DNA from 3 places in the Leisingera sp. McT4-56 genome. Region 2 is predicted to be linked to each of the others. Evidence: riboswitches for the same ligand, from Rfam matches in the RefSeq annotation. Region 2 holds a riboswitch; each other region holds the start of a gene.

Region 1 (7,037 bases), on a different contig from region 2:
AGGTTTCGGTCGCCCGCGCCATCCTCAAGAACGCCCGGCAGAAAGTTCTGGTCTGCGACGGCAGCAAGTTCGACCGCTCCGCCCCGGTTCGCATTTGCGACGTGGCAGACCTGGACGTGGTGATCACTGACCGCCCGGTCCCCGCAGAATTTGCCGAGGCCGCGCAGGCCGCCGGCACCCGTATCCTGACCGCAGGACAAAACGAAAGCAGCGAAAATGACTGACGCGCCTGTAACAGACCTTTTCATCATCGGCGGCGGCATCAACGGCTGCGGCATCGCCCGCGATGCGGCCGGCCGCGGCTTGTCGGTGACGCTGGCAGAGATGAACGACCTCGCTTCTGCCACCTCCTCGGCCTCGACCAAACTGTTCCACGGCGGCCTGCGGTATCTCGAATATTTCGAGTTCCGCCTGGTGCGCGAAGCGCTGATCGAGCGCGAGGTGCTCTTGAAGGCGATGCCGCATATTTCCTGGCCGATGCGTTTTGTGCTGCCGTTCCACAAGGAAATGCGGTTCGACAGCGAGACGCCGACATCGAAACTGCTCACTGCCTTCATGCCCTGGATGAAGGGCCGCCGCCCGGCCTGGCTGATCCGGCTGGGACTTTTCCTGTACGACTCGCTTGGCAAACGCGGCATCCTGCCCGGCACTGCGAAACTGGACCTGGCCGCCGACCCGGCAGGCCGCCCCCTGAAGGACAAGTTCAAGACCGCGTTCGAGTATTCCGACTGCTGGATCGAGGACGCCCGCCTGGTGGTGCTGAATGCCCGCGACGCCGAGACCCGCGGCGCTGAGATCCTGACCCGGACCAAGGTGCTGTCCGCCGAGCGCGACGCGGACTACTGGGTGATCACCCTGCAGGACCAGGCCACCGGCGACACCCATCAGCGCCGCGCGAAAATGCTGGTCAACGCGGGCGGGCCGTGGGTTGCCGATGTGCTGCACCAGAAGCTGGGCCAGAACAGCCGCGAAAACGTCCGCCTGGTGCGCGGCAGCCATATTGTAGTGCCGAAACTGTTTGATCACGGCCGCTGCTATTTCTTCCAGGGAACGGACGGGCGGATCATCTTTGCCATTCCCTACGAGGAGGATTTCACCCTGATCGGCACCACCGACGCCGACCACCCGGATCCGGAAACCGCGCCCGAATGCACCGCAGCTGAGCAGGACTATCTGATTGATTTCGCGTCCGGCTACTTCAATCAGCCGCTCAAGCGCGAGGATATCGTCTGGACCTACTCCGGGGTGCGCCCGCTGTATGACGACGGCGCCAGTTCTGCCACCGCGGCCACCCGCGAATACGTGCTGACGCTGGATCAGGCGCAGGCGCCGCTCTTGAATGTCTTCGGCGGCAAGATCACCACCTACCGCAAGCTGGCAGAGGCGGCGCTGGCAAAGATCGGCGAGGTCTTCCCGCAGCTGCCCACGGACTGGACCGCAGGTGTTGCCCTGCCCGGCGGCGACTTTGCGGTGGCGGATGTGAAAAAACTGCAAAACAAACTCGCAGCGGACTATCCGTTCCTATCGCCCTACGGGACTCGCCGATTGATCCGCGCCTACGGCACCGAGGCCTGGGAGGTGCTGGGCGAGGCCAAATCCGCAGAAGACCTCGGCCAGGACTTCGGCGCCACCATCACCGCGCAGGAGCTCGATTGGGCCATTGCCCGCGAATGGGCGCGCACCGGTGAGGACTACCTGTGGCGGCGTACCAAGCTGGGCTTGCGTCTGGATGAAGCCCAGCGCGCCGCAGTGGATGACTACATACAGGGAAAAGCGGCTCAGCTCGCGGCTTGACCGCCTTGCCTGGCTGATAGGCCAGGCCGCGCCCACCCCTCCCCGTCAAACCGGAGGATTGATTTCAGCAAAACGGGAGGGCGCTTTGCGCCCACCCAGGCTCGGACGCAGCCCTGAGCGTTAAAACTCGACGCCCTTCTGAGCTTTCACGCCGGCGCGGAACGGGTGTTTGATCTGCCCCATCTCGGTCACCAGATCGGCGATCTCGATCAGCTCTTCCTTGGCGTTCCTGCCCGTCAGCACCACATGGGTCATCGGCGGCTTCTGCTCGACCAGGAACTCCAGCACCTCCTCCAGATCCAGATACTCATAACGCAGCGCGATGTTGATCTCGTCGAGCAGCACCATGGTGTTCTTCTCGTCCAGGATCATCTCCTTGGCCTTCTCCCAGCCCTTCTGCGCGGCAGCGATGTCGCGCGCCTTGTCCTGGGTCTCCCAGGTGAAGCCCTCGCCCATCGCATAGAACTGGCAGAGATCGCTGAAGTTCTCCTCGATCAGGGTGCGCTCGCCGGTCTGCCAGGCGCCCTTGATGAACTGCACCACCGCGCAGGGCATCTTGTGGGCGATGCAGCGCATGATCATGCCGAACCCCGAGGAGGATTTGCCCTTGCCCGGACCGGTGTGGACGATGATCAGGCCCTTCTCGCCTTCCTTGGTCTTCATCATCCGGTCGCGGGCCGCCTTCTTCTTGGCCATCTTGGAGGCGTGGCGGGCGGCTTCTTCTTCTGAAATGCCGGTTTCGGACTTTTCGCTCATGGGGGCTCTCCAGCTGTTTGACCCCATGTCTTGACAAAGAAGCCCGCCATAGCGCAAGGGGGTTCCGCTGGTTCCTGTGAAAACAGGCGAAGAGGGAATGTGAAGGCTTTCAAAAAGCTCAAGCACAGCCGCCCCCGCGACCGTGACCGGATGAGGCCGCCATGCCACTGGGAGAGTACCCGGGAAGGCAGGATGGCCGGCAAGGCCCAGGCCTTGGCATCCGCAAGCCGGGAGACCTGCCAGCGAGAGAGAGATCAACGGGCAGACGGGGTGTTCTGCGACCGGGTAAGGGGCTTGCACGATTGGCCCCTGTCTGGCCATCCCGCAAGCCTGCCGCGACAGGAGACGCGCCGATGGCTGACGATTTGGCAGACAAAGCTGCCAGCCCCCCAGGACCGGTCACGCTGACCGTATGCCTCACCTGCCGCCGCGAGGGCGCTGACCCGGAAGGTGCCCGCCCCGGCACCATCCTGCACGCCGCGCTGGCAGAGGCAGGGATGCCCGAAGGCGTCCGCCTGCGGGGCGTGGAATGCCTGTCCTCCTGCAAACGAGGCTGTGCTGTTGCCTTGGTCGGCGGCGAGGAGCGCTGGACCTATGTCTACGGCGACCTCGACCCGGACCAGCATGTCCCCGAGATCCTGGAAGGCGCTGCCGCCTATGCCGCCACCGCTGACGGCGTCGTGCCCTGGCGCGAGCGCCCGCAGACCTTCCGCAAGCAATCCGTTGCCCGCATCCCGCCGGCCAAGTTCTTTTCCGAGGAGTAAACATGAGCGACCTCAACAAGATCCCCGTCACCGTCATCACCGGCTTCCTCGGTGCGGGCAAAACCACGCTGATCCGCCACCTGATGCAGAACCCGCAGGGCAAACGGCTGGCGGTAGTGGTCAATGAATTCGGCACCGCCGGCGTCGACGGCGACATCCTGAAGTCCTGCGCGGACGAGAATTGCCCGGCGGAGAACATCATGGAGCTGGCCAATGGCTGCATCTGCTGCACCGTTGCCGATGACTTCATCCCCACCATCGAACAGCTGATGGAGCTGCCGGAAAAGCCGGATCACATCGTGATCGAAACCTCCGGCCTGGCGCTGCCCAAGCCGCTCCTGAAGGCCTTCGACTGGCCGGCGATCCGCTCCCGCATCACCGTCGACGGCGTGATTGCGCTGGCCGATGCCGAGGCGGTCGCCAAGGGCCAGTTCGCCCCCGACCTGGACGCCGTGCAGGCCCAGCGCGAGGCCGATGACAGCATCGACCACGAAACCCCGCTCAGCGAAGTGTTCGAGGATCAGATCTCCTGCGCCGACATCGTTCTGCTGTCCAAGGCCGACCTGGCCGGCGATGCAGGTGTCGAGAAAGCCCGCGCGGTGATCGAGGCCGAGGCGCCGCGCAAGCTGCCGATCCTGCCGATGAGCGAAGGCGTCATCGACCCGCGCATCATCCTGGGCCTGAACGCCGCTGCCGAGGATGATCTGGAAGCCCGTCCCAGCCACCATGACGGCCACCACGACCACGAGCATGACGATTTTGAAAGCATCGTTGTCGAAATGGGCGAAGTCTCTGACCCGGAAGCGCTGCAGAATGCCATCGTGAAACTCGCCCGCGAGCGCAACATCCTGCGCGTCAAAGGCTATGTCGCGGTGGAGGGGAAACCGATGCGGATGCTGGTTCAGGCCGTGGGCGAGCGCCTGCGCGCCCAGTATGATCAGCCTTGGGGCGCGCAGCCGCGCAAGACCGCGCTGGTGGTCATCGCGGAGCATGACGACATCGACGAACAGGCCATCCGCGCCGAGCTGGGGGCCTGAAGCCAATGGTAGCGAAGCGTCAATTTTTTGACGGCACCGCCTGGCCGAAGGCCAGGCAGCGCCCGTCCCGCCCCCCACGGGGCGGGCGCTTCGCTTCCTGCCCCGCCGGGCCGGGCGCTGCCCTCCCCGTTTCCATACGCCCCTTCAGGCAAGGAGCCTGACCCATGCACGTCGTCTTCCGCGAAAGCCACGGCCTTGACGAGACCGACACCCCGCAGGACCTCGGGCAGACGCCCGGCGATCTGGTGGTGCTGTCGTTCTCCGACAGCGATCTCGGCGCCTTCGCGGCGGGCTGGCACCGCGCGGACGGCAAACTGCCCTCCCTGCGTCTCGCCAACCTGGTGGCGCTGAGGCACCCGCTGTCGGTCGACGTCTACGCGGAACAAACGCTGGAGGGCGCCAAGGGAGTCCTCGTCCGTCTGATCGGCGGCGAAAGCTACTGGTCCTACGGCCTTGCCACTCTGCAGGACCTTGCCCGCCGCAAGGGCATCGCGCTGGCGATCCTGCCCGCCGACGGGCGCGAGGATGCGCGGCTCGATGAGCTCTCCACCCTGCCCGTCTCCACCCTGCGCCGCCTGCAATCCCTGTGCGACGCCGGCGGCGCTGTCGCGGCCCAGGCTGCGCTTGCGCAGCTGTCGCTGGCAGCAGGCCTCTACGCTGGCCCCGTCCTCGGCCTCAAGACGATGCCCGAGCACGGCTTCTACGACCCGGCCAAGGGCGTGCTCGCGGAGCTGCCGCCGCAGGACAATCCGCTGGTGCTGGTGAGCTTCTACCGCTCCTACCTCACCGCCGCCGACACCGCCCCGGTGGATGCGCTGATCGAAGAGCTGCGCGCCCGCGGCTACGCGGCCTTTGGCGTCTTTGCCGCCAGCCTCAAGGCGCCTGCAGCCGCCGATTGGCTGCGCGAAAAGCTTCCGGAACTGGCCCCGGCCGCCATGATCAATGCCACCGCGTTTTCCGCCCAAGGCACCGACGGCAGCGCCTCACCGCTTAGCTCCACCGGCTGTCCGGTGTTCCAGGTCGCCCTCTCGACAGCCCGCAAGAAAGACTGGCGTGAGGCCGACCGCGGGCTGTCGCCCGCCGACCTCGCCATGCACGTCGTCCTGCCGGAGGTTGACGGCCGCATCTTCGCCGGTGTCGTCAGCTTCAAATCGCCGGGTAAGAAGGACCCGGACCTGCAATATTCCCGCTTCGCCCACCGGGCTGATGCAGACCGCATCAAGGCTGCCGTTGACCGCGTGGAGGGCTGGCTGCGCCTCGCCAAACTGCCGAATGCGGACAAGCGCCTGGCTCTGATCCTCTCCACCTACCCGGGCCGCGACCACAACCTCGCCCATGCCGTCGGCCTCGACGCGCTGGCCTCCTGCGACGAGATCCTGCGCGAACTGGCGGCCCAGGGCTACGCCGTCGAAGCGCTGGAAAACACCGGCCTGCGGCTGATGGAGGAAACACTCAGCGTCCCGCTGGAGGACTACCGCCAGGCCCTCTCCACGCTGCCGCAAGACCTGCAAAACACCCTGGCTGCGGCCTGGGGCGCCCCGGAAGAAGACGTCGACTGCCGCGACGGCGCCTTTCACTTCAAGGCCTTGCGGGCAGGCAACGCCCTGGTCGCGCTGCAGCCCGAACGCGGCGAAGTGAAAACCCGCGTCGATGATTACCACGACCTCGACCGCACGCCGCGCCACGCCTATGTGGCCTTTTACCTGTGGCTGCGCGACCAAACCGACGCCCTCGTGCACATCGGCGCCCACGGCACCCTGGAATGGCTGCCGGGCAAGGCAGTGGCTCTTTCCGACGCCTGCTGGCCCGAGGTGCTGACCGGCCCGCTTCCGGTCGCCTACCCCTTCATCGTCAATGACCCGGGCGAGGCCGCCCAGGCCAAGCGCCGCATCGGTGCCGTCACCATCGGCCACCTGCCGCCGCCGCTGGCGCAGACCAACCTGCCCGAGGGCATGGCGCGGCTCGAAAGCCTGCTGGATGAATACTCCACCGCCGACGGCCTTGATCCCGCCCGCCGCGACCGGCTGATCGGCGACATCCGGGCTGAGGCGCAGGGAACCGGCGTCGAAGCCGACCTCGGCCTCACCCCCGACACCTCCCCGGCTGAGGCGATCACCCGCATCGACGCCTTTGTCTGCGACATCAAGGAAAGCCAGTACGGAGAGGGCCTGCATATTTTCGGCACCGGCCAATGCGGAGCGGAGGAACGCTCCGGGCTGATTGCCGCGCTGGACGGGAAAATCGTCCCCCCCGGCCCCTCCGGCTCGCCGTTTCGCGGCCGCGCCGATGTGATCCCCACCGGCCGCAACCTCTTTACCACCGACCCGCGGGCGGTGCCCTCGCGGGCGGCGCATGCGCAAGGGGTCAAGCTGGCGGAAGAGCTGCTGCGCCGCCACCTGCAGGACCACGGCGACTGGCCCAAGGGGCTGGTGATCGACCTCTGGGGCTCCGCCACCATGCGCACCGCGGGCGAGGAATTTGCCATGGCGCTGCACCTCGCAGGCCTCGCGCCTCAGTGGGACGAAGGCTCCGAACGCGTTTCAGGCTTTGAGGTGCTGCCGCTGTCGATGCTGAACCGCCCGCGCATCGACGTGACCCTGCGCGTCTCCGGCCTGTTCCGCGATGTCTTCCCGGGCCTTGCCCAGATGTTCGAAAGTGCCGCCGCCGCACTGGCTGCCCGCGAGGA
Region 2 (7,037 bases):
TCGCCTCCAGCTGATCGGAGCTGGCCTGGGCAAACATGCCGACCAGATCGCTCAGGTCCGAAGGGTTGCGGTTTTCGATTTCGCTTTCGCCCGCCAGCCATTCGCCGGCAATCAGGTTCAGTTTGGTCACGGAGAAGCCCCAGATGCTGAATTTCAGGTTTGCAACAGGATGGACTCCGCAGCCCGCATCAGTCAAACTCAATAAACTGTAAACAACTTCAGAAAAATTGAAGCATGACCCTGAAAATCGAAATGCTGCGCGCCTTCTGCACTGTGGCGCAGACCGGGAACCTGTCCGAGGCCGCCAACCGGCTGGGCCGGACCCAGTCCGCCGTTTCCATGACGCTCAAGCAGATGGAGGATCACCTGGGCAAGCGGCTGTTCGAGGGCGAGCGCAAGAACCAGCTGTCGCCGCTGGGCGAGCAGGTATTCGAGCTGGCCCAGAAACAGGTGCGACAGTTCGATCAGACATTGCAGAGCATCGAGATGGCCGCTGAGGCGGCGCACGGGCTGCTGCGGATTGTCTCGGTCCCATCGGTCGCGGCGCTGGTCTTTCCTTCGGTGCTGGCACACATGACGGCGCGGCATCCGGGCCTGAAGGTGGAACTGCGCGACACCGACACCCAGCAGGTGCTGGACGCGCTGGCAGAGGGCAAGGCGGATATCGGCATCGCCTCCGGCCACCACCCGTTGAACGGCGTGAAAGCGGTGCCGCTGTTCGAGGACCGGTTTGGCCTGGTCTGCTCCACCGACCACCCGCTGTTCACCCAGGAGCAGCCGCCCGCAATTGCCGATGTGATCAACGCGTCCTTTGTCCGCAATGCCCTGTGCGATCTGATCCGCAATGAACGCTTCGTTGAGGCCAGCAGCACGGCAGATGTCACGATCCACAACACCCATTCGCTGATCACCATGGTCCGCACCGGCAAGTGGGTGACCGTACTGCCGCAGACTGTTGCCCGCTTCATGCCGGAGACAACGGCGTTTCGGCCGGTTGCCGATCTGCCCGACAAGCGGGCGGTTTACCTGTACCAGCGCGAACGATCCCGTTTTGCCGCGCTGACCGAGGAGTGCTGCGCCTTTATTCAGTCCTGCGATCTGTCCGGCGAGCCAGGCTGAAGCACCCGGCATGGCTGGGTGCCAGTCATCCCTGATGTCTCAGGCCAATTGGAAGGACAGGAAGGGAGCCGCGCCCTCGGCATTCCGGACCCAGCGGGCCTGGATGCCGAAAATCTCAGATACGGTTTCCGGAGCCAATGCCTGGCTGGGCGCGCCGCAGGCCACGAGGCGACCGCGTGACAGCACCGCCACCTTATCGCAGGTCAGCGCCTGGTTCAGGTCATGCAGGGCCACCAAGGTGGTCACTTTCAGGTTCCGGATGCAGTTCAGGATCGACAGCTGATGGTGGATGTCCAGATGGTTCGTCGGCTCATCCAGCAGCAGAAGCCCCGGCCGCTGCGCGAGGGCACGGGCAATGTGCAGCCGCTGCCGTTCGCCGCCGGACAGAGTGGCCCACTCGCGGCTTGCGAAGCCTTCCATCTCAACGGTGCGCAGCGCCTTGTCCACCAGTTGCGTGTCCTGCCCGTTCCAGGGTTTCAGCGCCGACAGCCAGGGGGTGCGCCCCAGTTCCACCACGGAGCGCGCGGTAATGCGCTCGGCGGTTTCGGCCTGCTGTTCGACAATGGCGATCCGCTGGGCGATCTCCCGGCGGGTCAGGCTGGCCAGCGGCTTGCCTGCCAGCAGCACTTCGCCACGCGAGGGTTTGGCCAAGCCTGACAACAGCCGCATCAGGGTCGACTTGCCGGAGCCGTTCGGGCCGACCAGCGCCAGCGTTTCGCCGGGCTGCACTGCCAGCGACACGTCCTGCAGCAAGGTCTTGCCGCGCACGGCAAACGACAGGTTGCGGGCTTCGATCTTCATCGCGCAGCCTTTTGCCCGCGCACCAGGATCACCGCAAAGGACGGCGCCCCGATCAAGGCGGTGACAACGCCGATGGGCAGCACCTGGCCGGGGATGATGATTCGGGACACGATGTCGGCGGCGACCAGGAACACGGCGCCGGTCAGCGCCGCGGCAGGCATCAGCCTGCGGTGGCCGGGGCCGACCAGGAAGCGTGCGGCATGGGGGATCACCAGGCCGACAAAGCCGATGGAGCCGACGATCGACACCATCACCGCGGTCGTCAGCGCAGTGGCGAAGATCAGCACCACCTGAACCCGCCGGACCGGGATGCCAAGCGAGGCGGCGGAGTCGCTGCCAAAGGTGAAGGCGTCCAGCGCACGGGCATGGAACCGGCAGATCATCCAACCCGCCAGCGCCAGCGGCACCGCCAGCCATACATCCGGCCAGCGCACGCCGCTGAGGTTGCCCATCAGCCAGAACATGATGCCGCGGGCCTGATCGGCATTGGCGGACTTGGCGATGATGAAGGCGGTCAGCGCGTTGAACAGCTGCGAACCGGCAATGCCCGCCAGAACGATCTGCGCCGCCGCTGCACGGCTGCCCCCTGCCCCGGCCGCGCGGGCTAGAACGGCGACAAAGCCAAAGGCCAGCAGCGCCCCGTTGAAGGCGCCGAAGGACAGCGACAGGGCGCCGCCGCCCAGCCCCGCAATGGTGACCGCCACCGCCCCGGTCGAGGCGCCGGCCGAAATACCAAGGATATAGGGGTCTGCCAGCGCATTGCGCAGCAAGGCCTGCAACACCACGCCGGCCACCGCCAGCGCCGCCCCGCAGGCCGCAGCCACCAGCGCCCGCGGCAGCCGGTAGCTCCAGATGATGCCCTGGTCTACCGGGTCCACCGGCAGGCCCGCCCCGGCCAGCTTGTTGGCCAGAACGGACAGGACAAGGTCAGGCGCAAGCGAGGTTTCCCCGATCATTGCGCCTGCCAGAACCGCCGCAGCCAGCACCGGCAGGGCCAGGCATGCGCCCCGGAGGCCCTGCCAGGCCAGTGCGGCGGCTGCGCTCATTCGCCGTTGCCGATCGCGCTGAGCTCAGCGGCAATATCCTCCAGCGCCGGGATGGCGCGTATGGTTGCATCCATGGCCTGGGCGTCCATCACCACGATGCGATCATTCTTGACCGCCTCCATCTGGCTGGCGACCGGATCATTGCGCAGGAACTCCAGCTTCTTCTCGTAGTCATCCGCGGCAAAGCGGCGGCGGTCCATGCGGGCAATCACGATCACCGTCGGGTTGGCCTTGGCGATGGTTTCCCAGCCGACAGTCGGCCATTCTTCGTCGGTTTCGATGACATTGCGCAGGCCCAGCTGCTGCATCATGTAGCCCGGTGCGCCCTTCTGGCCGGCCACGAACGGGTCGCTCTCCATCTCCGGCGAAGAGAACCAGAACACGGCGGAGGCGTCGTCCAGCGCAACCTCCTGCGCCTTGGCAACAGCCGCGGCCTCGCGCGCCTTGTAGTCTGCGACCAGCTCTGCGCCTTTTTCGGACTCGCCGAAGATCGCTGCCAGTTCCTCGATGCCCTGATAGAGGCTTTCGGTGGTGAACATCTGGGTGCGGGTGCCGTCGCCGCCGGTGGTGTTGTCCTTGCCGACGCAATCCGCGGGCATCACATAGGTCGGGATGCCGAGGTCATGGAACTGCTCGCGCTTGGCGACTACGCCTTCGGGGCCGACATGCCACTCATACTGGGCAGCCACCAGGCCCGGGCGCTTGGCCACGACGCTTTCAAAGCTCGGGTCGTTATCGGCCAGCCGCTCGACCTTGCCGTTCAGCTCGGCATATTCGGGCAGCACGTCGTTGAACCAGACCGAGGTGCCCAGCACCTTGTCGCCCAGCCCCAGCGCATAGAGCACCTCTGTCGCGGCCTGGCCGACGGTCACGGAGGACGCAACCGGCGCCTCGAAGGTGACGGCCTCGCCGCAGTTTTGAATGGTCAGCGGAAAGGTCTCGCTGGCTGCTGCGGCCTGAGCTGCCGCAACAAAGGAAAGGCCCATCAGGCCGGAACGCAGAAACATGATCTTCGATCTCCATGTGTCAATGACCGGAGAACGGGTGAAAGGGCATTGACCGCTAAGGCGGGAGCCTGGCCCCCTGCATGCGGCGCCAGACAGCGGCGGCGCATCTTATCGGCAACCTCCCCGGACAACCCCGTCCGGTGTGTTTCGGTTTCGCACCGGCAGGTCTCCTGACTGGCGGGTCACTGTCTGTCCCGTCTTCCCGGGCCGGTCAGGCCCAGTGACACGATGGGACAGCACTCGCCGCCTACAGTTGCGGGGGCAGTTCCGTTTGGCACCGTACGGCGCCGCGGATTCCCTCTTAGCCCTCACGGGACCGGTGAAGCGCGGGTAGCGCATCACTTACCGTGCGGCAAGAAAAAGTTCGTCCGGATTGCTGAATTCTTGCCAGCCAGCCGCGGGAGGGCGGGTTGCGACGGCTCGGGCCGGCGTTGATTTTTCACCCAAGAGCGGCGGCAGAAACAGGCGGCCGTTTGCACACCCGCCCCGCCCCCTTGCGCAGGTGGCCGCGGGCAATCACACCGGCTCATAGTGGTCTTGAGCCCGCCCGGCCGCGCCTGCCCGGCGCTTTCCCGTCCGGGAGTGCTGCCCTGCCAGCGCCTGTTACGCAGCCTTGAAGCAGCGTTCCACGAGAGCGCTGGTATCCAGGATCAATATCGACTCGTACTTGCCGTCCGGCGAGGTGTGCTGCAGGCAGCCGGCCACATCCTCAGCAATGCTTTTGGAGGTGTTTTGCTGATCCAGCGGCTTGAGTTCGGCCACGCGGCTTTCGGTCGTAATGATGATTTCGTCGACGGAATCCACAAGAATTCCAAACTTCTGCGCGCCGTGCCTGAATATCAGAACCTTCTGATCCTGGCAGGGCTTCACCGGCAAGCCGTAAAGCACGCGGGGATTGAACACGGTAATCAGGTCGCCTCTCAGATTGAGGATTCCTTCGACAAAATTCAGCGAGAATGGCGGCTCCAGCAGATCCGTGGGGCGATTGATCACTTCGCTGACATGCGACGTATCCAAGGCAAATCTTCTCTCGAAGGTGAACTTGATGAAGGTGCGCCGCGCCGCTCGCGCTTCCAGTTCCGCCGCCTCGCCGTCAGGCGCTTCGGGCGGGAATATCTCCTGGCAGGACTTTGCAGCCGCCAGAAAGCTCGGCTCCTGCATGAGCTTCTCTGGATCCAGCATCATGACAATCTGGTTGTTCTTACCGATCAGGCATCCGTTGACGAGATCACCGCGCGGCAGCGCCAGTTTGGCAAACGGCCGCACTTCATCCCCGTAATAGGACAGGATGCTGTCGATGGAGAAAACCATAAGGCCGACCGGACCTTCCGCGGTATCGATCACCAGCATTCTGCGTTCCTTGGGGAGGGTTTCCCCAAGCACGAACTTGGCGTCGTCCCCCATGAAGCCGCGGAAATCTATCACAGGCAAAATGATCCCCCGCAGGTTTGCGGTGCCGATCACATTGCCTCCTGCCAGCAAGGATTGCTCCAGCTTGGGAACGGTTTTGACCTCTTTCACGTAGCGCAGATCGATTGCGCATACCGTATGGCCGGTTTGAAACGACACGCAGGCGAGTTTCTTGCCTCTGCTGAATTTGACGGTTTCCTGCCCGGAGTCATTGTCAGCTCTCGGCACCTTTTCCAGATTCAGCAATTCATGCGGATCGAGTATCTGAACCAGCCTTTCCCCGCTATCGAACTTCAGCACGCCGCTGATAACAACATCCCTGACGCCTTTGCCATTGGGACGGAAATCCACCCGCGCCACGCCCTTTGCGTTCAAAACTTCGCCGGTCCGGTCAAACAGCAGGCCAATACAGTGTTCGCCGTGTTCAATGATGGCCACTTTGCGGGATTGCCCGCTTTCGGCAGCCGGAAAATCCAGCAGCTTGCGCAGGTCGACAACCGGGACAATCATGCCCCGCAAGTTGAACAGACCGAGCATGTAAGGCGGCGCAAGCGGTACCGGTGAAATGTCCCCCGGTTCATTCACGACCTCCTGAAGCACGGAAACAGAGATGGCGAATTCGCTGTCGCCGATCAGAAACGAGCCGTATTTCTCGGCCAAGCCTTGCCCCGTCCGGCCACCGGGCCGCATTCCGGATCTCTGCCGTACAGCATCACCCTCCTGGCCGCTGGAACCGGCGCGATCCCCGCCGTCAACGGTCAGAGCGTGCGACCCCGGGATCAGCGGGTCTGAAATGTCCGGTTTCATGTGCGTGCCCCCAAGCGCGGGATGGATTTCACTGTGAACTCGCCGCTGGTGCAGTCGATGGCCACCTGCCTGCCCTGCACGCCCCCGACGTCCTCGTGAATGTTGCGAACGCCGGCATCCCGCAAGGCGCGGTAGGCGGAGCGCGCATTGATGCTTCCGACGAGCCGTCCCGGATCCGTGTCCGCAGGCATTGTCATGTTGGCACCGCCAACAACGATCGCCTGAATTTTGCGCAAGTCCTTGCCGGAAACCTCCATCAGGGACTGCAGCGATCTGAGAGCCTGATCCACGTGCCTGCCGCTGATCGCGTCACTTGTTTCCGGCGACTTGGACAGCAGGCAATGGGCCAGCCCGCAAATGCCCCTGGCGGGATACAGCAGGCCCAGGCCGATGCAGGAGCCGAGGATTGCATTCAGTGATTGCCCTGCCCGGCCGGTTTTCACCTGGCCGATCTGAACATGGATTTTCTGCACTTCATTCACGCACATGGACTGCCCGCCCTGGCCGCCGGCCGGTAAATGATCGGGGCCACCTGTTCGAACCCGGTGCGCAGGTTGTTCAAAGTCTCGCTTTCACCGATGAACAGAACACCGTCAGGCTTGATCAGATCCCGGACATGGCGGAGAATCTTTTCCTGATCTTCATCGGTGAAATAAATCAGCACGTTACGCAGGAAAACCGCATCAAACGGACTGGTTCCGCCAAGCCGTTCCAACAGGTTGTGCAGCTTGAACTTGAGGCGCGCCCGGATCTGCGGCACCGCCTTGTACCCCGCCGCATCACTGCCGGCCATCTGGCCTGCGAACAGCGCGGGCTGCTCCTTGCGGAACCGGGCAATCGAGCGGCC
Region 3 (7,037 bases), 130 kb from region 2:
CAGCCTCCGTCAGTGGCCCGGGTTTTCCGGGTCAGTTTGCTCAGTGCCGCGGTCAAAGCGTTCGGCGTAAGCCTCGGTCAGCCGGTTCGGACCATACAGCACCCGCCATTGCCGGATGCCATTACGCCAGCCGGCCCGGCCTTCGCGGGTGCCGGGCTCTACGGTATCCTCAGCCGGAATTTCCGTCTTCAGCAGCTCCCAGACCGCCTGCTTGCCCTGGCAGTATGCTTCGGCGCCCCAAGTGCTCAGCAGTTTCTGGAACGCGTCAAAGGCGGCGCGGTTGAAGACTTTGTCCTCGCCCAGGCGGCCTATCACCGGGTTCTCAGGATGGACGCCGCAGCAGGGCACCCAGCCTTCGGGGATGGGCGTGTTAGCGGAATGGGTGCGCTCGGCACGCAGCAGTTTGGGCAGCACATGGGTGTGCGGGCCTTCGGGGGATTTGCCGCCGGTGTCGGGACCGCCGATCATTTGAAAAACTTCGACCCGGCCAAGGCGGGTCAGCAGCACCCGGTGCGGATGGTGCTTCAGGATTGCCCCCATCGCCGGGTTGCCGTGCTCAAACAGCGAGCGGCCGGCGTTTTCGTTCAGAACTTCCAGCAGTTCCGGGTCGGCGGTGCGGATGCAGAAATCCGCCTGGTACTGGCCCAGCCCCATGTCGAACAGCTGGTCGCCGCGGTCTTCGTCGCGCAGCGCATCTTCGTCGGGGCCAAGCGCGGTCAGCGCACCGCGCTGGTTCATCGCGGCGTCATCATACGGCAAGCACAGCGACACGGCTTGCGTCCAGCGGCGCGGCTTTGGACTGAGCGTCTCACAGGCGACCGGGCGCACGCCCTCCAAGTTGTCGATGCGCACGCCGCCGCGGGGAGTTACCTGCATAAGCCCGGCATGCTCCTGCGGGGCCGGGTCGCCATAGACATGGTGGAACTCGGCAATGGCGCCAAAAGACCCCATGTTCCAGCCGCAATCTTCTTGCATCAGCGCGTCTTTCAGCACCTGTTGAAGCTCAGGCATGTGCTGCCCTCCTGTTGGTTGTTTTCCATTCCAAGGCGCCGGTGTGGACGGCCTGGTAAACGGCTTTGCCGATGGCTTCGCCGGTGGCAGTGTGCAGCCCGGCATAGGGGTTTGCGCCAGCGGGAGCAGCTAGTGCGACGCAGTCGGTTCCGGTGCCGGTCGCCGTTCCGCTTGGCAAAATGATGTCAGCGTCCATCACTGCTGCGGTGCGGGCCTGGACCGCGATGCTCATCGCTTCGATCAGCCCGGCGTGGGTCAGCCCTTCGGAGAGGCGCAGTGCGACATTGATGGTCCCCCAGTTGCGGCCGGCATAATCCATCCGGCTGCCGGCCCGTTCGGCATTGGACAGGCCGACAGTGGCCACTGCATGAGCGCTGATGCCTTCTACAGTGGCTGAGGCCTCGCAATAGCGGCGTACATCCCGCGAGGTCAGGAAAGCCACCGCATCCTCGCAGCCCCTCTGCGACAGTTCACCTGCGAACCACTCGGTGACATCCAGATCACGCGGCAGGTCGCTGTTGCGGACTTCGCGCCACAGGATGCGGCGGGCGGTAACAAGGCCGGGGCGGTTCACAGCCCAGCTCAGCACTTGCATCTCTGCGCCGAGGTCAAACTCGATCCAAGGGCGTTCCAGGGTGACCGTGCCCATTACAGAACCTCCAGCGGCTGGAACACCGGCCCTTGCGCCGTTGTCTCATGCCAGACCGAGATGCCAAAGGCGCGCGCCATCAAGTCCGGTGTCAGCACTTCGGTGGGCGGCCCGTCGGCGAGGATGCTGCCTTCGGCCAGCAGGATCAGCCTTGTGCAATGGCGCGCCGCCAGCCCCAAGTCATGCAGCGAGACCAGCGCGGCGCGGCCTTCGGCAGCGAGGCTGGCAAAGACCTCCATGGTGGAGATCTGATGCGCCGGGTCCAGCCCGGCGGCGGGTTCATCGGCCATCAGCAGCGGCGTGTCCTGCGCCAGCGCGCGGGCAATCAGCGCCCGGGCCTGCTCGCCGCCCGAGAGGCGCGACGCAGCGCGCTGGCGGAACGGGCCGAGCCCCATGCGCTCAATCGACTGGTCGACCAGCGCCTGATCGCCAGGCGGCAGCCGCAGCCCCTGCAGCAGATGCGGCAGGCGGCCAAGCGCCACCAGCCGCTCCACCGGGATCGGCCAGGCGATTTCGCGCGATTGCGGCATCCAGGCCGCCGCGCGGGCGCGCTCTGCCGCGCTCATCTCCGCCAGCGAGCTGTGCCCCTGCGCCGGGATCAGCCCCAGGGCGGCGCGCATCAGGCTGCTTTTGCCAGCGCCGTTCGGCCCCAGCAGGCCGACGAACTCACCTGCTTGGATTTCAATCGACACATCGCGGAGCACCGGGCGGTTCCGCAAGGTGACGGAGAGGTTCCGGACCGAAAGCACGCTCATGCCAGCCCCTTCCGCGTCCTATAGATCAGGTGCAGGAACAGCGGCGCGCCGACCAGGGCGGTGACCACTCCCAGCTTGAGGTCCCGCGACGGCAGGATGATCCGCACCGCAATGTCAGCCAGTTGCAGCATGATGGCGCCGCCAAGTGCCGAGGCCCACAGCAGCCGCGACGGCTGGCCGCCAACCAGCGGGCGCAGGATATGCGGCACCACCAAGCCGATGAAGCCGATAGCACCCGCCACAGCAGTGGCGCCGCCGACAATGGCGGCAGTCCCGACAACCAACAGCAGCCGCAGCCGGTTCAAGTTCATCCCCATGGTCTGCGCCGCATCCTCGCCAAGGGTCAGCGCATCCAGACCCCGCGCCAGTGTCAGCAGGATCGCGCCCCCCGATAGCGCAAAGGGCAGCACCAGCCAGACATGCAGCATCGAGCGGTCCGCCAGCGAGCCCATCATCCAGAACACGATCTCATTGGCGGCAAAGGGGTTGGGCGACAAGTTCAGCACCAGCGACGTGAGCGCCGCCGCCATTGCCGAAATCGCAATGCCCGCCAGGATCAGCGTCAGCGAGCCGCCCTGCGGCCCGGCCAGCGCCATCACCAGAAACACACCTGCCAGAGCACCGGCCAGCGCCGCCAGCGGCAGGCCCAAGGTGAGGCTGGCCGCCAGCCCGGTGTTGATCGCCAGCACCGCCCCCAGCGCCGCCGAGGAGGACACACCGATCAGCCCTGGCTCAGCCAGCGGGTTGCGCAGGTAGCCCTGCATCGCGGCACCCGCCAGCCCCAGCCCACCGCCGATGATCACCGCCAGCAGCGCCCGCGGCAGCCGGATTTCCCGCATCACCAGGGTGAGCGGCCCGTAACCCTCGCCAAACAGAGCGGCCAGGCTTTCGCCGGCGCCCACATCAGCCGGCCCCACCGTGAGCGACAGCAGGAACAGCGCCAGCACCGCTGCGGCCAGAACCAGCATCAGACGGGTCATTCCCGGCTCTCCTTCTCCATGAACAGACGGCGCTCTGCGGCCAGGGTTTCCACCGCGCGCAGCACATGCGGGGTGCCGCAGACCCAATCCGCATCGCGCATCTGCCCGGCGCCGCTGCGGGCGGCCAGCTGCCGCACCACCGGATGCGCCAGATTGTCCTCGCTGCGCGAGGCGCGCGGATAGGGCGACGTGCCGATCAGCAGATCCGGCGCGGCCAACGCCAGCAGTTCCAGCGGCATATGACCGGAGTGCGCATAGCCCAGTTCATCCGCGATATTGCGCAGCCCCGCCGCGCGCAGGATCCGGCCCGCGAGGGTCATACTGCCGGAAGTGAACCCGTTGGCGGCATAAAGCGCGGCGCGTGGCGCCTCCGGCCCTGCTTGCTCCAGCTTTGCCAGCCGCTTGTTGAAGTCTGCCAGCAGTGCGCGGGCCGCTTCTTCGCGGCCCAGAACCTGACCCATCTGCAAGATACGTGCGCGCACATCCTGCAGCGAGCTGGCGGGCTCGAACACCACCACCGGCACGCCAAGACGGCGCAGCATATCCGTGGTGGCAGGTGTCGAATAGGCGCCGGCAATCACTAGGTCGGGCTGCAGCAGATAGATATCTTCGGCCAGCCCGTGGTTGGCGGGATAGGCCATGGCCGCGTCCGCCATGGCCGAGGCGCGTGTGTCCCGCGCGATGTAGGAGACCGAGGCAAGCTGGCCGGGCGCCGCAAGCAGCATCGCCAGCTGGTCAGTGCAGAGGTTCATCGACACCGCGCGCGATGGCCCGGCAAAAGTACCGGTGGCGGCCCATAGAAGAGCAAGGACTATGCCGGGCAGCTTGCGCATGGATCAGAACGAGGCCCGTACGCCGATATAGGCGGCGCGGCCGCGTTTGGCGTAGCCCCAGACGTCCGCGTAGTCCTCGTCGAACAGGTTGGTGACACGCCCGGTCAGCACCACGTTATCCGTCAGCTCATACTGAGCAGCCACATCAACGGTTGTGTAATCCGGCAGCTCAGCGGTGGCAAACGAGCCAAAGAACTGGCTGTCCCAATTGCCTGCCACATGCCGGATGTCCGCGATGACAGAGCCGCGGCCATTGAAAGTATCCAGTGTGGCACTCAGCAGAAGCTCGTGCTCCGGGCGGCGGATCTCGACCGAGCCATCGGGGTTGGTGGCGTCCAGATAGGTGTAGGACAGACGCAGATCGAGGTATTCGCTGGCTTCCAGGCTTGCTGCCAGCTCAACACCCTTGCGATCACTGTCACCGGCTTGGTTGCGGTAGGAGAACGTGGTTGCGTTCACCATGTAGCTCTCGATCTCGCCTGTCAGCGTCTCGTCGAAATAGGTCACATCAACCAGGCCGCGACCTTGAAGGAACGGCACCTCAATCCCGAAATCGAAGCTGCGGTTTTCCTCCGGCTGCAAGTTCGGATTGCCGAGGTAGGTGGTGGAGCCGAATGTGCTGTTGGCAAACAGCTCAAAGTAAGAGGGGTTCACAACACCGGTTCCAGCCGAGCTGTGCAGGCGCACACCGCTGCCTGCAAAAGTGTAAGAAGCACTGGCGGTCCAGCTGGTGGCGTCTTCGAATACGCTGTTGTTGTCGTGGCGCACCCCGAGCTGCAGGTCCAGGCCGTTGGCAAAGCTGCCGCGGTATTCCAGGGCAATCGAATTGGTTTCGCGCGCAAAAGCCGGGTTGGAGCTGCTGGAGTCCTCTTCCCATTCCAGCATTGCGTTCAGAAGTTGGTCTGCTTGATCAGCCTGCTGCCCGTCCAGGCCGAAGCTCAGCAGGTACTTTGCTGCTTCAGTCTTGGTCTCGGTCGGGGTACCGCCATTGAGGGACCGGTCAAAGTCAGTACGTTCGATTGACAGGCGGTGTTTCAGGCGGCCGCCCAATATGTCCAGTTCAGCATAGACCTGAGCCAGTTGCTCATCCCGGTCACTGAATTGCGTCGGATCATCCACGACATAGCTGGCCGCATCCGTTGCGGTGAAGGAGGTGCGGTCGCTGTCATAGCGTTCATCCGACGTGCGGAAGTTGAAGCCAAGTTTCAGCCGGTCGGTGACCAGGTAGTCGCCTTTCAATTGCAGTGTATTGCGGCGGATGCCGTCTTCTTCACCGCCATCGCCCGAGGTGTCATAGCCGTCGTCATTGTCATGGGCGAAGCTGAAGGCGATACCGCCGCGCTCGGTCCGCGACGAAACCCGGGCCGAGGCCCGGTAGCCGTCGGACCCCGCTTCCGCGCTGCCGCCGTATTCCGTGCCGATGCCGCCGGACTTGGTGATGATGTTGATCACACCGGCCGAGGCGTTGGAGCCGTAGAACACCGATTGCGGGCCGCGCAGGACTTCGATCCGCTCGATATTGGCAGTGTCCAGGCCGGACAGAATGTACTCGCTGTCACCGCCCGAGGCTTCGACGCCGTCGATCAGGATCAGCGTGTGATTGGCTTCTGCGCCGCGGATGCGGACCTGAGTAAAGCTGTCGCCGGAGCCGCTCACCATCAGGCCGGGTACCGAACGCAGCGCGTCCTGGACGGTGGTGATGCCGCGATCATCGATCTCCTCGCTGGTCAGGACCGAGACGGAGCGGCCGTACTTCTGGGCCTCGACCGGCGTGAAGCCGCCGGAGACGATGATCTCCCCCAGATCGGTGACTTCTTCATCCTGAGCGGTTGCGTTTACAGGGGCGGCGGCCAGGGCGGCGGCCAGGGACAAGCTTGCCTTGCGCATATTCCATTCCTCCCGGCCCGCGCAGCAAGCACAGGCCAAGCGGCTGCCCATGCCGGGCAGCATGTTCAAATTTTGGTCTTTGGAAGGCTTTGCCCCCGCAGACGGTGAAAACTGCCACCACTACGGAAGTCCGTTGTCCTTGGCGCGCCCCGCACCCGGACAGGGTGATCATCCTGGCAGGTCTCCTGACTTGCGGGTCGAGGCTTTGCCGCGCCTTCCCGCCCCTTGGGGCAGTGGCATATCGCAGCATTGCTCTCCGCTCACAGTTGCGGGGGCAGTCACGGATTCGGCGCCTGTTGGCTACACCTCACCGTGTTCCCTTTTAACCGGGTGGTCTCCCAGCCGGACCAGAATGGCCGGGACTTAGGCAAACTGAACTTATTCTGTCAAGCGCCAAAGTCTAGTGAGGCGGCTTAGAGAGGGCGCCAAAAGGCGTCATCGCAAGAAACTGATTTCGTTAAACTGTTAAAACTGAATACTACTTCGGGAAATGGAGGACTGACGCGGTTAGGCTCAAAGTCCTTACTCGGAAGCAAAGGTGCATACGTATCTCGCAGTATTTGATTAAAGTAGATGAACGCATGCCAGCCTCACTGCCGGCGGTGAACCTAAATCAGTACATCTACCGCAGAACGGCTGCTTTGGTCCTGCCGCGTTGTGGCTTCTTCGATGCTGAGGAACGTCTGAAATGGCTCGGTCAGGCTGATCCCCAGCGTCGGCTGGTCCCGACGCTGGAAACGTAGCTTTCTTCGCGTTGCTGCCGCTGAGATCAGGCGCAGCATTCGGTAGAATTGGGCTCAATTGACCTGCGGCGATGCAGAACAGAATCCTATTGCGGCGTTGCCTGGAGGTCGGCTCCCAACGTTTCACCATGTTCGGCTCGCGCCTGCGGCGAACATCCGGAATCCGCCCGACCTGCATA

Evidence for each region. Region 2 has a riboswitch for cobalamin ahead of LHL23_RS08755 (ABC transporter substrate-binding protein). Riboswitches for the same ligand answer to the same signal wherever they lie in the genome.
Region 1: another riboswitch for cobalamin. It lies ahead of LHL23_RS12345 (DUF1636 family protein); the one in region 2 lies ahead of LHL23_RS08755 (ABC transporter substrate-binding protein).
Region 3: another riboswitch for cobalamin. It lies ahead of LHL23_RS08220 (TonB-dependent receptor plug domain-containing protein); the one in region 2 lies ahead of LHL23_RS08755 (ABC transporter substrate-binding protein).

The regions. Positions count from the first base shown of each region.
Region 1 is NZ_JAJALF010000009.1:117,281-124,317, reverse strand. It holds gene LHL23_RS12360 (DeoR/GlpR family DNA-binding transcription regulator) at 1-224, shown strand, start outside; gene glpD (glycerol-3-phosphate dehydrogenase) at 217-1,794, shown strand; gene cobO (cob(I)yrinic acid a,c-diamide adenosyltransferase) at 1,915-2,550, opposite strand; cobalamin riboswitch at 2,602-2,808, shown strand; gene LHL23_RS12345 (DUF1636 family protein) at 2,904-3,314, shown strand; gene cobW (cobalamin biosynthesis protein CobW) at 3,317-4,351, shown strand; gene cobN (cobaltochelatase subunit CobN) at 4,516-7,037, shown strand, end outside.
Region 2 is NZ_JAJALF010000005.1:130,155-137,191, reverse strand. It holds gene LHL23_RS08775 (aldehyde dehydrogenase family protein) at 1-130, opposite strand, end outside; gene LHL23_RS08770 (LysR family transcriptional regulator) at 235-1,119, shown strand; partial or broken gene LHL23_RS08765 (ABC transporter ATP-binding protein) at 1,410-1,920, opposite strand; gene LHL23_RS08760 (FecCD family ABC transporter permease) at 1,917-2,966, opposite strand; gene LHL23_RS08755 (ABC transporter substrate-binding protein) at 2,963-3,973, opposite strand; cobalamin riboswitch at 4,117-4,309, opposite strand; gene LHL23_RS08750 (chemotaxis protein CheW) at 4,577-6,190, opposite strand; gene LHL23_RS08745 (chemotaxis protein CheD) at 6,187-6,678, opposite strand; gene LHL23_RS08740 (CheR family methyltransferase) at 6,669-7,037, opposite strand, start outside.
Region 3 is NZ_JAJALF010000005.1:1,798-8,834, forward strand. It holds gene LHL23_RS08195 (DUF6925 family protein) at 10-1,011, opposite strand; gene LHL23_RS08200 (adenosylcobinamide amidohydrolase) at 1,004-1,660, opposite strand; gene LHL23_RS08205 (ABC transporter ATP-binding protein) at 1,660-2,415, opposite strand; gene LHL23_RS08210 (FecCD family ABC transporter permease) at 2,412-3,395, opposite strand; gene LHL23_RS08215 (ABC transporter substrate-binding protein) at 3,392-4,147, opposite strand; gene LHL23_RS08220 (TonB-dependent receptor plug domain-containing protein) at 4,232-6,115, opposite strand; cobalamin riboswitch at 6,274-6,482, opposite strand; gene LHL23_RS08225 (hypothetical protein) at 6,724-6,897, opposite strand.